Regions from separate parts of the Hydrogenophaga crocea genome, predicted to be linked through region 3. Evidence: predicted binding sites of a transcription regulator. Region 3 holds the regulator's gene; each other region holds the start of a gene.
What was found. Region 3 encodes FNR, which switches genes on or off when oxygen is low (the NO sensors DNR and NnrR bind a similar motif). Its sites were predicted from a motif close to TTGATNNNNATCAA; they were not measured.
Positions count from the first base shown of each region.

Region 1: the regulator FNR is predicted to act here: its motif matches at 1,666-1,679, upstream of G9Q37_RS14705 (TraR/DksA family transcriptional regulator).
Region 2: the regulator FNR is predicted to act here: its motif matches at 1,582-1,595, upstream of G9Q37_RS11820 (hemerythrin domain-containing protein).

Region 1 covers NZ_CP049989.1:3,129,553-3,132,815, reverse strand. The annotation lists gene G9Q37_RS14715 (IclR family transcriptional regulator) at 1-133, opposite strand, end outside; gene G9Q37_RS14710 (fumarylacetoacetate hydrolase family protein) at 238-1,251, shown strand; gene G9Q37_RS14705 (TraR/DksA family transcriptional regulator) at 1,265-1,618, opposite strand; gene G9Q37_RS14700 (enoyl-CoA hydratase/isomerase family protein) at 1,724-2,566, shown strand; gene G9Q37_RS14695 (PhaM family polyhydroxyalkanoate granule multifunctional regulatory protein) at 2,594-3,263, shown strand, end outside.
Region 2 covers NZ_CP049989.1:2,507,776-2,511,038, forward strand. The annotation lists gene G9Q37_RS11805 (mandelate racemase/muconate lactonizing enzyme family protein) at 1-132, shown strand, start outside; gene G9Q37_RS11810 (Bug family tripartite tricarboxylate transporter substrate binding protein) at 165-1,166, shown strand; gene G9Q37_RS11815 (DUF4124 domain-containing protein) at 1,177-1,530, opposite strand; gene G9Q37_RS11820 (hemerythrin domain-containing protein) at 1,632-2,078, shown strand; gene G9Q37_RS11825 (AMP-binding protein) at 2,027-3,263, opposite strand, start outside.
Region 3 covers NZ_CP049989.1:1,151,576-1,154,838, reverse strand. The annotation lists gene hemN (oxygen-independent coproporphyrinogen III oxidase) at 1-898, opposite strand, end outside; gene fnr (fumarate/nitrate reduction transcriptional regulator Fnr) at 1,036-1,755, shown strand; gene G9Q37_RS05640 (hypothetical protein) at 1,740-1,979, opposite strand; gene G9Q37_RS05635 (nitrogen fixation protein FixH) at 1,982-2,266, opposite strand; gene ccoG (cytochrome c oxidase accessory protein CcoG) at 2,284-3,263, opposite strand, start outside.

The sequences.
Region 1 (3,263 bases), 2.0 Mb from region 3:
GGGCCTGCGACATGGCCTCGAGCAGCTCGAATCCCACTTCGACCGACTGGATGCCCGCGCGCTGCGGCTCCGTGTCGTCGGGAGTGTCGGTGTCGTCGGCAGGGGTTTGGTCTAGAATCTCGCGCTTACGCATAGGTGAACGAATTTCACTATTCGTAATTATGTGACGAAGCCCCGGTTCGGTGGGGCGGCGCTTCACCCAGCACACTTCACCCCCAACGGCAGCAGGAGAACGGCATGAAACTCGCCACCTACAAGGACGGCTCGCGCGACGGACAACTGGTGGTGGTCTCGCGCGACCTGAGCACGGCCCATTATGCGACCGGCATCGCGAACACCCTGCAGCGCGCGCTCGACGACTGGAACTTCATCGCCCCGCAGCTGCAGGACCTGTACGTCACGCTGAACCAGGGCAAGGCGCGCCATGCCTTCCCGTTCGATCCGGCCATGTGCATGGCGCCGCTGCCGCGCGCCTACCAGTGGGCCGACGGTTCGGCCTACATCAACCACGTGGAACTGGTGCGTGCCGCGCGCAACTCCGAGGTGCCGCACAGCTTCTACGAAGACCCGCTGATGTACCAGGGCGGCAGCGACGACTTCATCGGCCCGCAGGACGACGTGGTGTGCCCGAGCGAGGACTACGGCATCGACTTCGAGGCCGAGATCGCGGTGATCACGGGCGACGTGCCCATGACCGCCACGCCCGAGCAGGCCCTGGAAGGCGTGCGCCTGATCATGCTGGCCAACGACGTGTCGCTGCGCAACCTGATCCCGGCCGAACTCGCCAAGGGCTTCGGCTTCTTCCAGAGCAAGCCGGCCACGGCCTTCAGTCCGGTGGCGGTCACGCCCGACGAGCTCGGCGATGCCTGGCAGGGCGGTCGCGTGCACCTCACGCTGCAGAGCACCTGGAACGGCCGCAAGGTGGGCATGTGCGAAGCCGGCCCGGAGATGACCTTCCACTTCGGCCAGCTCATCGCCCACATCTGCAAGACGCGCAACGTGCGCGCCGGCTCCATCGTGGGCAGCGGCACGGTGAGCAACAAGGCGGTCACGGTCGACGGCCGCCAGGAATGGCCCAAGGGCTACAGCTGCATCGCCGAGAAGCGCGCGATCGAGACCATCCTCGACGGCAAGCCCTCGACCGCCTTCATGAAGTTCGGCGACACCATCCGCATCGAGATGAAGGGCAAGGACGGCCAGAGCGTGTTCGGCGCGATCGACCAGAAGATCGCCCCGCTCGCCAAGGCCTGAGGCCCCGGGCGCTTCACTCGGCCTGCGCCTGGCAGGCCACGCAGCGCTCGGCCGTGGGCTGGGCGTGCAGCCGGGCCGCCGGGATGGGCGCGCCGCATTGCAGGCACAGGCCGTAGCTGCCGTCGTGCACGCGCTCCAGTGCGCGTTCGATGGCCTGCAGCTCGGCCGTCTCACGTTCGCCGAGCTCGGCGCCGAGGTCGAAGGCGTCGTCGCGCACCAGGCCGCGATCGTCGGCGCGTTCGCGCTTGTCCGAGGCCGCTTCGGCCCGGCTGCGCGCGCCGCCGCGCTGGCCTTGCAGGCGCGCGAGCAACTCGTCGCGGCGCGTGACCAGCTGCAGGCGGAAGGTGTCGGAAACGGGTTTGCTCATGGAGGCCTCCTGAGCCCGCATGGTGAGGCCGCGGCGCGCGGCGCGGCTTGACGCAGGTCAAGCACAATGGCCCGCGTTCCGAATCAACACCCGAGGAGACCCCGCATGAGCCAGACCGTGGACTACGGCCGTTACCAGACGCTTGAGATCACCCGCCGCGGACCGCTGGTCAACGGCACGCCCAGCGTGCTCGACATCCGCATGCGCGCCGATGGCCCCGGCGGCAACGGCAAGCTGCCCACGGCCGGCCACGAGGGCCACTGGGAGCTCAGCGAGATCTGGCGCGACGTGGGGCGCGACGACACGGTGCGCGCGGCCGTGCTGCGCGGCAGCGGCATGGGCTTCTCGGGCGGCGGCGACCTGGCCCTGGTGCAGGACATGGCGACCGACTTCGAGGTGCGCTCGCGCGTGTGGAAGGAAGCACGCGACCTGGTCTACAACGTCATCAACTGCGACAAGCCCATCGTGAGCGCCATGCACGGCCCGGCCGTGGGCGCGGGCCTGGTGGCCGGTCTGCTGGCCGACATTTCGATTGCCGCGCGCAGCGCGAAGATCGTCGACGGCCACACGCGCCTGGGCGTGGCCGCGGGCGACCACGCGGCCATCGTGTGGCCGCTGCTGTGCGGCATGGCCAAGGCCAAGTACTACCTGATGCTGTGCGACGCGGTGAGCGGCGAAGAGGCCGAGCGCATCGGCCTGGTGTCGCTGGTGGTCGACGACGACCAGCTGCTGGACAAGGCCTACGAGGTGGCCGACCGCCTGGCCGGCGGCAGCGCGAGCGCGATCCGCTGGACCAAGTACTCGCTCAACAACTGGCTGCGCCAGGCGGGCCCGAGCTTCGACACCTCGCTCGCGCTGGAATTCATGGGTTTTGCCGGGCCCGACGTGCGTGAAGGTGTGGCATCCTTGCGCGAGCGCCGCGCGCCGCGCTACGGCGTCGACGGCTGATCCCCGGAACACCTCGAGGAGACTCCGATGAGCGATGCGTCGGCCCCTGGCTTCGGCAAGTTCGTGCCGGGTTTCGATTTCCTGCAGAACCTGGCCACGCAGGCCGCCGGCGGGCTGGCACAGGGCATCGGGCAGAACCTGCCCCAGATGCCCAACCTGAGCCACTGGGTCGCGCCCACCTTCAACGTCGAAGAGCTCGAGAAGCGCATCGAAGAGCTCAAGGCCGTGCACTTCTGGCTCGACCAGAACGCCAAGGCCCTGGGCGCGACCATCCAGGCGCTCGAGGTGCAGAAGATGACGCTGTCCACCCTGAAGTCGATGAACTTCAGCATGGGCGACGTGGCCAATGCGCTCAAGCTCAAGGCCGCCGACACCGTGGCCGGCTTCACCGCAGCGCCCGCGCCGGCCAGCAAGTTCGCCGGCCTCGAGGTGGCGCCGCGCCACAACAGCGCGGCCGACGCCCCCGCGAAGCCCGCGCGCAAGACCCGCAAGCCCGCGGCCAGGAAGGCCACGGCGGCGGCCGCACCGGCCCAGCCGGCCGGCGTGGTCGACCCGGTGCAGTGGTGGGGCGCGCTGTCGCAACAATTCCAGCAGATCGCCAGCAACGCCCTGAAGGACGTGGCCAAGCAGACCGCGCTCGACACCACGCGCCAGGTTGCCAGCGGCCTCGGCGGTGCCGCGGTGAAGACCGCCACCG
Region 2 (3,263 bases), 1.4 Mb from region 3:
GACGACCTGCCCAAGCCCGAGCGCGGCGTGCTGCGCCTGCCCGAGGCACCGGGCCTGGGCTTCAGGCCCAACCCCGAGCGGCTGGCCGAGTACGCGCGCCGGCCGCTCTCGCGCGGCGCCGGCAAGGCCTGAAACGCATTCCCCCAGAACGACAGGAGACAGACATGAACCAGCCCCCCACCCCATCGACGGGCCCGCAGCGCCGCGCGCTGATGACCGGCCTGCTCGCCGCCCTGGCCACCGCCGGCCTGGCCGGCCCGGCGCAGGCCCAGGCCTGGCCGGCGCGCCCGATCCGCCTCGTCGTGGGCTACTCGGCCGGGGGCGGTGTGGACGCCATGGCGCGCCTGCTCGCGCCGCGCCTGTCCGAGCTGCTGGGCCAGCAGGTGGTGGTCGAGAACCGCACCGGCGCGGCCGGCCTGATCGCGGGCGACACGGTGGCGCGCGCCGCGCCCGACGGCTACACCCTGATGCTCGGCGACAGCTCGCTGCTGATCGCCCAGCACCTGCAGCCGCGCATGAGCTTCGACCCGCTCAAGGCCTTCACGCCCGTGGCCAGCGTGTTCACGCTGCCGCTGATCATCGTCACCAGCAACGATTTCCCCGCGAAGACGCCCGCCGAATTCGTGAAGCTGCTCAAGGAGCAGCCGGGCCGCTACTCGTTCGCCACCTCGGGCGTGGGCACGGTGCACCACCTGGGCTTCGAGATGCTCAAGGGCCAGACGCGCTCCTTCGTGGTCCACATCCCCTACCGCGGCGCGGCGCAGATCGTGCCCGACGTGATGAGCGGCCAGGTGCCGATCGGCGTGGTGAGCGCGGCCTCGGCCATCGCGCAGGCGCGCGCCGGCAAGCTGCGAGCGCTCGCGCTCATGAACCCGGTCAAGCTCGCGGGCGCCGAGGACGTGCCCGCGCTGTCCGACGCCCTGCCCGGCTTCTCGGCCGTGCCACGCCTGTACGTGCTCGCGCCCACGGGCACGCCCGCGCCCATCGTCGAGCGCCTGAGCGACGCGATCCGGCAGGTGATGGCCGCGCCCGACATCGCGCAGGTGGCGGCGCAGCAGGGTGCGGTGCCGGCCTACCTGGCCGCGGGCCCGATGGCGGCCGAGCTGCCGCGCGAGTCGGCCGCCTGGGGCAAGGTGATCCGCGAGCAGAAGATCTCGAACCAGTGAGGCCGCGGCCTCAGCGGCAGGGCTGGGGCTGCGGCAGTTCCTGGCAGTAACGGAAGGCGTCGGGCTTGAGGCCGCCGCCCACCACGCGGAAGGCGTCGAAGCAGGCCTGGTTTGCGCGGTAGCGGTTCCAGGCCGCGTCGCAGGCGGTGGTGCCGGGCGGCAGCGGGGCGGAGGCCGGCTCGGCAAAGGCGCGGCGCTCGGGCGGGATGTCGATCTTCGGCGTGTAGTGCAGATGGCCGAAGCGGTCGGTCCAGCGCCAGATGTCGGGCGCGCCCGCGGGCGGCGCATCGGCCGCGTTCGCGGGCGCACCTGCGCCCAGCAGGGCCAGCGCGAACAACAGGGGAGCCAGGGATCGGGTGTGCATCACGCCGGCACTGTACGCCGGCGCGGCGCGCCCGGCCAGACCCGGCGCCGCTTGACCTGGGTCAAGCCCTGCGGTGCTGCACGCCCTTAAGCTGCCGGCCCATGCACCCCACCCACCCCCACCTGCCCGAGGGCATGCGTACCGGCGACGAGCGCATGGACAGCACGCACGACGGCTTCATGGACCTGATGCAGACGCTGCGCGACACGCCGCCCACCGAGCGACTGCCCGCCTACGACGCGCTGGTGCGCCACACCGAAGCGCACTTCGCGCAGGAGGAGCAGTGGATGGCCGAGCTCGGCCTGCCCCCGCAGAACTGCCACGCCGGCCAGCACGCCAACGTGCTCGAGACCCTGCACGAGGTGGGCAAGCGCGCGCGCCAGGGCGACCTGGGCCTGATCGAGCGCATGCTCGACGCGCTCGACGAGTGGTTTGCGCTGCACGTGGTGGCCATGGACAGCGCGCTCGCCGACGCACTGCGCGCGCACGCGGCCGCTCAGTCCGAGGCGGCGCGTGCGCGCAGTTCGGTCTTGAGCACCTTGCCGTAGTGGTTCTTGGGCAGGGCCGGCAGGAACACGTAGCGCTTGGGCCGCTTGAAGCGCGCGATGTGCGCGAGGCAGTGCGCGTCCAGCGCGGCCGCATCCACGGCCGCACCCACCGCCGCTGAGGCCTGAGGCACCACGAAGGCCACCACCGACTCGCCCCACTCGGCGTCGGGCGCACCCACCACCGCCACCTCGGCCACGCCGGGCGCGGTGAGCAGCACCTCTTCCACCTCGCGCGGGTAGATGTTGGAGCCGCCGCTGATGATCAGGTCCTTGCTGCGGTCCTTGAGCGTGAGGAAGCCGTCGGCGTCGAGCGCGCCGAGGTCGCCGGTCCAGAGCCAGCCGCCGCGCAACGCCGCGGCCGTGGCCTCGGGGTTGCGCCAGTAGCCCGCCATCACGGTGTCGCCCTGCACCAGCACCTCGCCGATCTCGCCGGGCGGCAGCGGCTCGCCGTCGGGGCCGGCCACGCGCACGCGCACCGGCGTCTGCGCCACGCCCACCGAGGCGATGCGCTCGGCGTGCCGCGGGTGCGCCGCGTCGGCCAGCACCGCGCGCGACAGCGCCGTGCCCGTCATCGGCGTTTCGCCCTGGCCATAGATCTGCACGAAGCGCGGACCCATCACGCGCAGCGCGCGCTGGATGTCGGCCGCGTACATGGGCGCGCCGCCGTAAACGATGGTCTTGTAGGCACGCGCGCAGTCGCTCACCGACAGGCCCTGCGCCTCGGCGTGATCCACGATGCGCTTGACGATGGTGGGCGCGGCGAACAGCGACAGCGGCCCGAGCGCGAGGCCCAGCGCGTGCAGCTCGGCGGCATCGAAGCCGCCCGAGGCCGGCACCGCGTGGCGGGCGCCCGCCATCAGGTGGGGAATGGCGTAGATGCCTGCGCCGTGCGACATGGGCGCGGCATAGGCGATCACGTCGTGCGCGGCGATGGGGTCGACGTCGTTGAAGTAGGTCAGCCCCATGGTCATGAGGTTGCGGTGCGTGATCATCACGCCCTTGGGCCGGCCGGTGGTGCCGCTGGTGTAGAACAGCCAGGCCGTGTCCTCGGGCGCGCGCTCCACGATGGGCGCGCCCTCGCCGTCCTCCAGCAGCGCCGTGGCCTCGGCCGATTCGGCGTCGATCACGGGCACGCCGGGCAGGTCTTCGCCCGCGGGCCAGACGTCGCGCGTCACGAAGGCGATC
Region 3 (3,263 bases):
CCAGCGCGTCGTCGGGCAGCGCGAAGTGGTCCATGCCCACGTAAACGTAGCCCGCCTCGCCGAGTGCGTCGAGCGAGGCCGAGAGCATGGCGAGCTTGTCGGCCGCACCGGGCAGTTCGGCCGACACGATGCGCCGCTGCGGCTTGAAGCGCGCAGGCAGGTGCGCGTAGCCATACAGGGCCACGCGGTCGGGCCGCAGTTCGGCGAGCTGCGCCAGCGTGCGCCTGAACGACTCGGGCGTCTGCAGGGGCAGGCCGTAGATCAGGTCCACGTTCACGGATTCGAAGCCGATGCGGCGCGCCGCGGCCATGAGCTCGAACACCTGCGAGGCGGGCTGGATGCGGTGCACGGCCTTCTGCACCGCGGGGTCGAAGTCCTGCACGCCGAAGCTCAGGCGGTTGAAACCCAGGCGCTGCAGCGTCTGCAGGCGCGTGGCGTTCACGGTGCGCGGATCGACCTCGATCGAGTACTCACCGCCCGGCACCAGCCGGAAGTGGCGCTTGAGCATGGCCATCAGGTCTTCGAGCTCGGCGTCGGACAGAAAGGTGGGTGTGCCGCCGCCCAGGTGCAGCTGGGACACCGACTGCCCCGAGCCCAGGTGCTCGATCTGCAGCTCGAGCTCGCGCGAGAGGTGGCGCAGGTACTCGGCGCCGCGCGAATGGTGTTTGGTGATGACCTTGTTGCAGGCGCAGTAGTAACAAACCGATTCGCAGAAAGGCACGTGCACGTAGACCGACAGCGGCAGCGCGAGCGAGCCCGCGCGGCGCTGCTCCAGGGCCTGGCGGTAGTCCTGCTCGGTGAAGGCTTCGACGAAACGGTCGGCCGTGGGGTACGAGGTGTAGCGAGGCCCCGGCACGTCGTAGCGCTTGAGCAGGTCGTCGGAAATGGCGTGGCTCACGGAAGACTTTGGTGATGTAGACGGGCCCACTGTGCCCCAGGGCCTGTGGGGAAGGTTTGATCCGCGTCAATCGCACGCGCCGAAACGGTGTCTCTAGGGGTATGCTCGGGCTTGTTGAGGGAAATCATCACATGCTTATGGACGTCCATCGCATCAAAGTGGCCTGTTCGGGCTGCAATCTGCGCGAGTTGTGCCTGCCCATGGGTCTCAACCCCGACGAGATGGACAAGCTCGACCACCTCGTCTCCACGCGCAAGCGCATCAAGCGCGGCGATGCGCTGTTCTCCGCGGGCGACAGCTTCACCTCGCTCTATGCCGTGCGCTCGGGCTTCTTCAAGACCCGCGTCACCAGCCCCGACGGCCGCGACCAGGTCACGGGCTTTCAGATGGCGGGCGAGATCATCGGCCTCGACGGCATCGTCAACGACCGCCACTCGTGCGACGCCGTGGCGCTCGAAGACGCCGAGGTCTGTGTGATGCCCTTCGACGAGGTCGAGGCGCTGTCGCGCGAGTTCACCACGCTGCAGCACCACGTGCACCGCATCATGAGCCGCGAGATCGTGCGGGACCACAGCGTGATGCTGCTGCTGGGCAGCATGCGCGCCGAGGAGCGCCTCGCGGCCTTCCTGCTCAACCTGGTGCAGCGCCTGCAGGCGCGCGGTTTTTCGCCGTCCGAGTTCAACCTGCGCATGACGCGCGAGGAGATCGGCAGCTACCTGGGCATGAAGCTCGAAACCGTCAGCCGCACGTTCTCGAAGTTCGTCGACGACGGCGTGATCGAGGTCAAGCAGCGCTACGTGCACATCAAGGACACCGAGGCGCTGCGGCGCATCGTGAACCCTCAGACCTGCGGCTGATCCTCGGCCGGTGCGACCAGCACCGCGGTGAGCGCTCCCGCGACCGCGATGACGGCCCAGAAAACAAAAAAGCTCACCGTGTAGACCGCGGCGCGCGACCACTCCAGCGCCTGGCCGTGCCAGTGCAGCTGGCCCGGGTCGACCAGGGCGAACACCAGCATCTCGAGCACCCCGGCCAGCAGGAAGGCCGGCCAGGCCACCGCCATCGAGCGCCGCACGTTCATGCTCAGGGCTCCCGTGCCACCGGGGAGGCGGCGTGGTTGCGCGCCTGGTGCGCGGGTTGCAGCTTGATGAGCGCTGCTTCGCGCTCGGCGCCCTGCAGCGCACGGGCCTGCTGCAGCGTGGCCTCGTACTCGCCCTTGTCGATCACGGGGTCGGCGCCGTGGACGGCGATGACGGCGGTGGCGATGGCCGCCACCACCACGGCCAGCGGCCCGCCCACGACCAGCCACATGGGGCCCACGCGCCACCAGGGCACGGGGTGGGTGACAGGGTTCGATTCGGCGTTCATGGTTTTCTCCTGGACATTCAGCGGGGCACGAGGAAGGTGGTCTTCTCGCGCACCTGCAGGCCGGCCTCCTGCGGCGCGCTCACGTCGAAGACGATGGGGTGCGAGCCGCTGCCGGCCGCGCCCGGCGGCAACTGCACCCGCGCGGCCACCGAGCGCACCTCGGCCGGGTCGACATGCACCAGCGCGTCGGACGCGAGTTCGATGCCCGGCAGGCCTTCGACCCGGACCCGGTAAGTCTGAGGAACTTCGGTGGCGTTCATGATCTGCAGCCGGTAGACATTCTCGATGCGGCCCTGCCCCACCTCGCGCGCCAGCGCGCCGCGGTCGCGGATCACGTCGACCTTGAGCGGCACACGCAGCGCCAGGCTGCCGAGCACCGCGAGCGTGATCGCGGCCAGGATGCCGCCGTACACCAGCACGCGCGGGCGCAGCGCGCGGCGCAGCATCTGCGCACGGCTCCAGCCCTGGGCGAGTCCGTTCTGGGTGGTGTAACGGATCAGGCCGCGCGGGTAGCCCACCTTGTCCATCACGTCGTCGCACACGTCGATGCACGCGCCGCAGCCGATGCACTCGTACTGCAGGCCCTTGCGGATGTCGATGCCCGTGGGGCAGACCTGCACGCACAGCGTGCAGTCCACGCAGGCGCCCAGGCCCAGGGCCTGGGGATCGGCCTTCTTGCTGCGCGCGCCTCGCGGCTCGCCACGCCGGGCGTCGTAGGTCACGATCATCGTGTCCTTGTCGAACATCGCGCTCTGGAAGCGCGCGTAAGGGCACATGTACTTGCACACCTGCTCGCGCAGGAAGCCGGCATTGCCATAGGTGGCGAAACCGTAGAACAGCACCCAGAAGGTCTGCCAGGGCCCGAGCGCGAACGTGGCAACCAGCCCCGAGAGCTCGCGAATGGGCGTGAAGTAACCGACGAAGGTGAAGCCGGTCCACAGGCCCACCGCGGCCCACAGCCCGTGCTTGAGCGCCTTCTTGCCGACTTTGCCCGCGC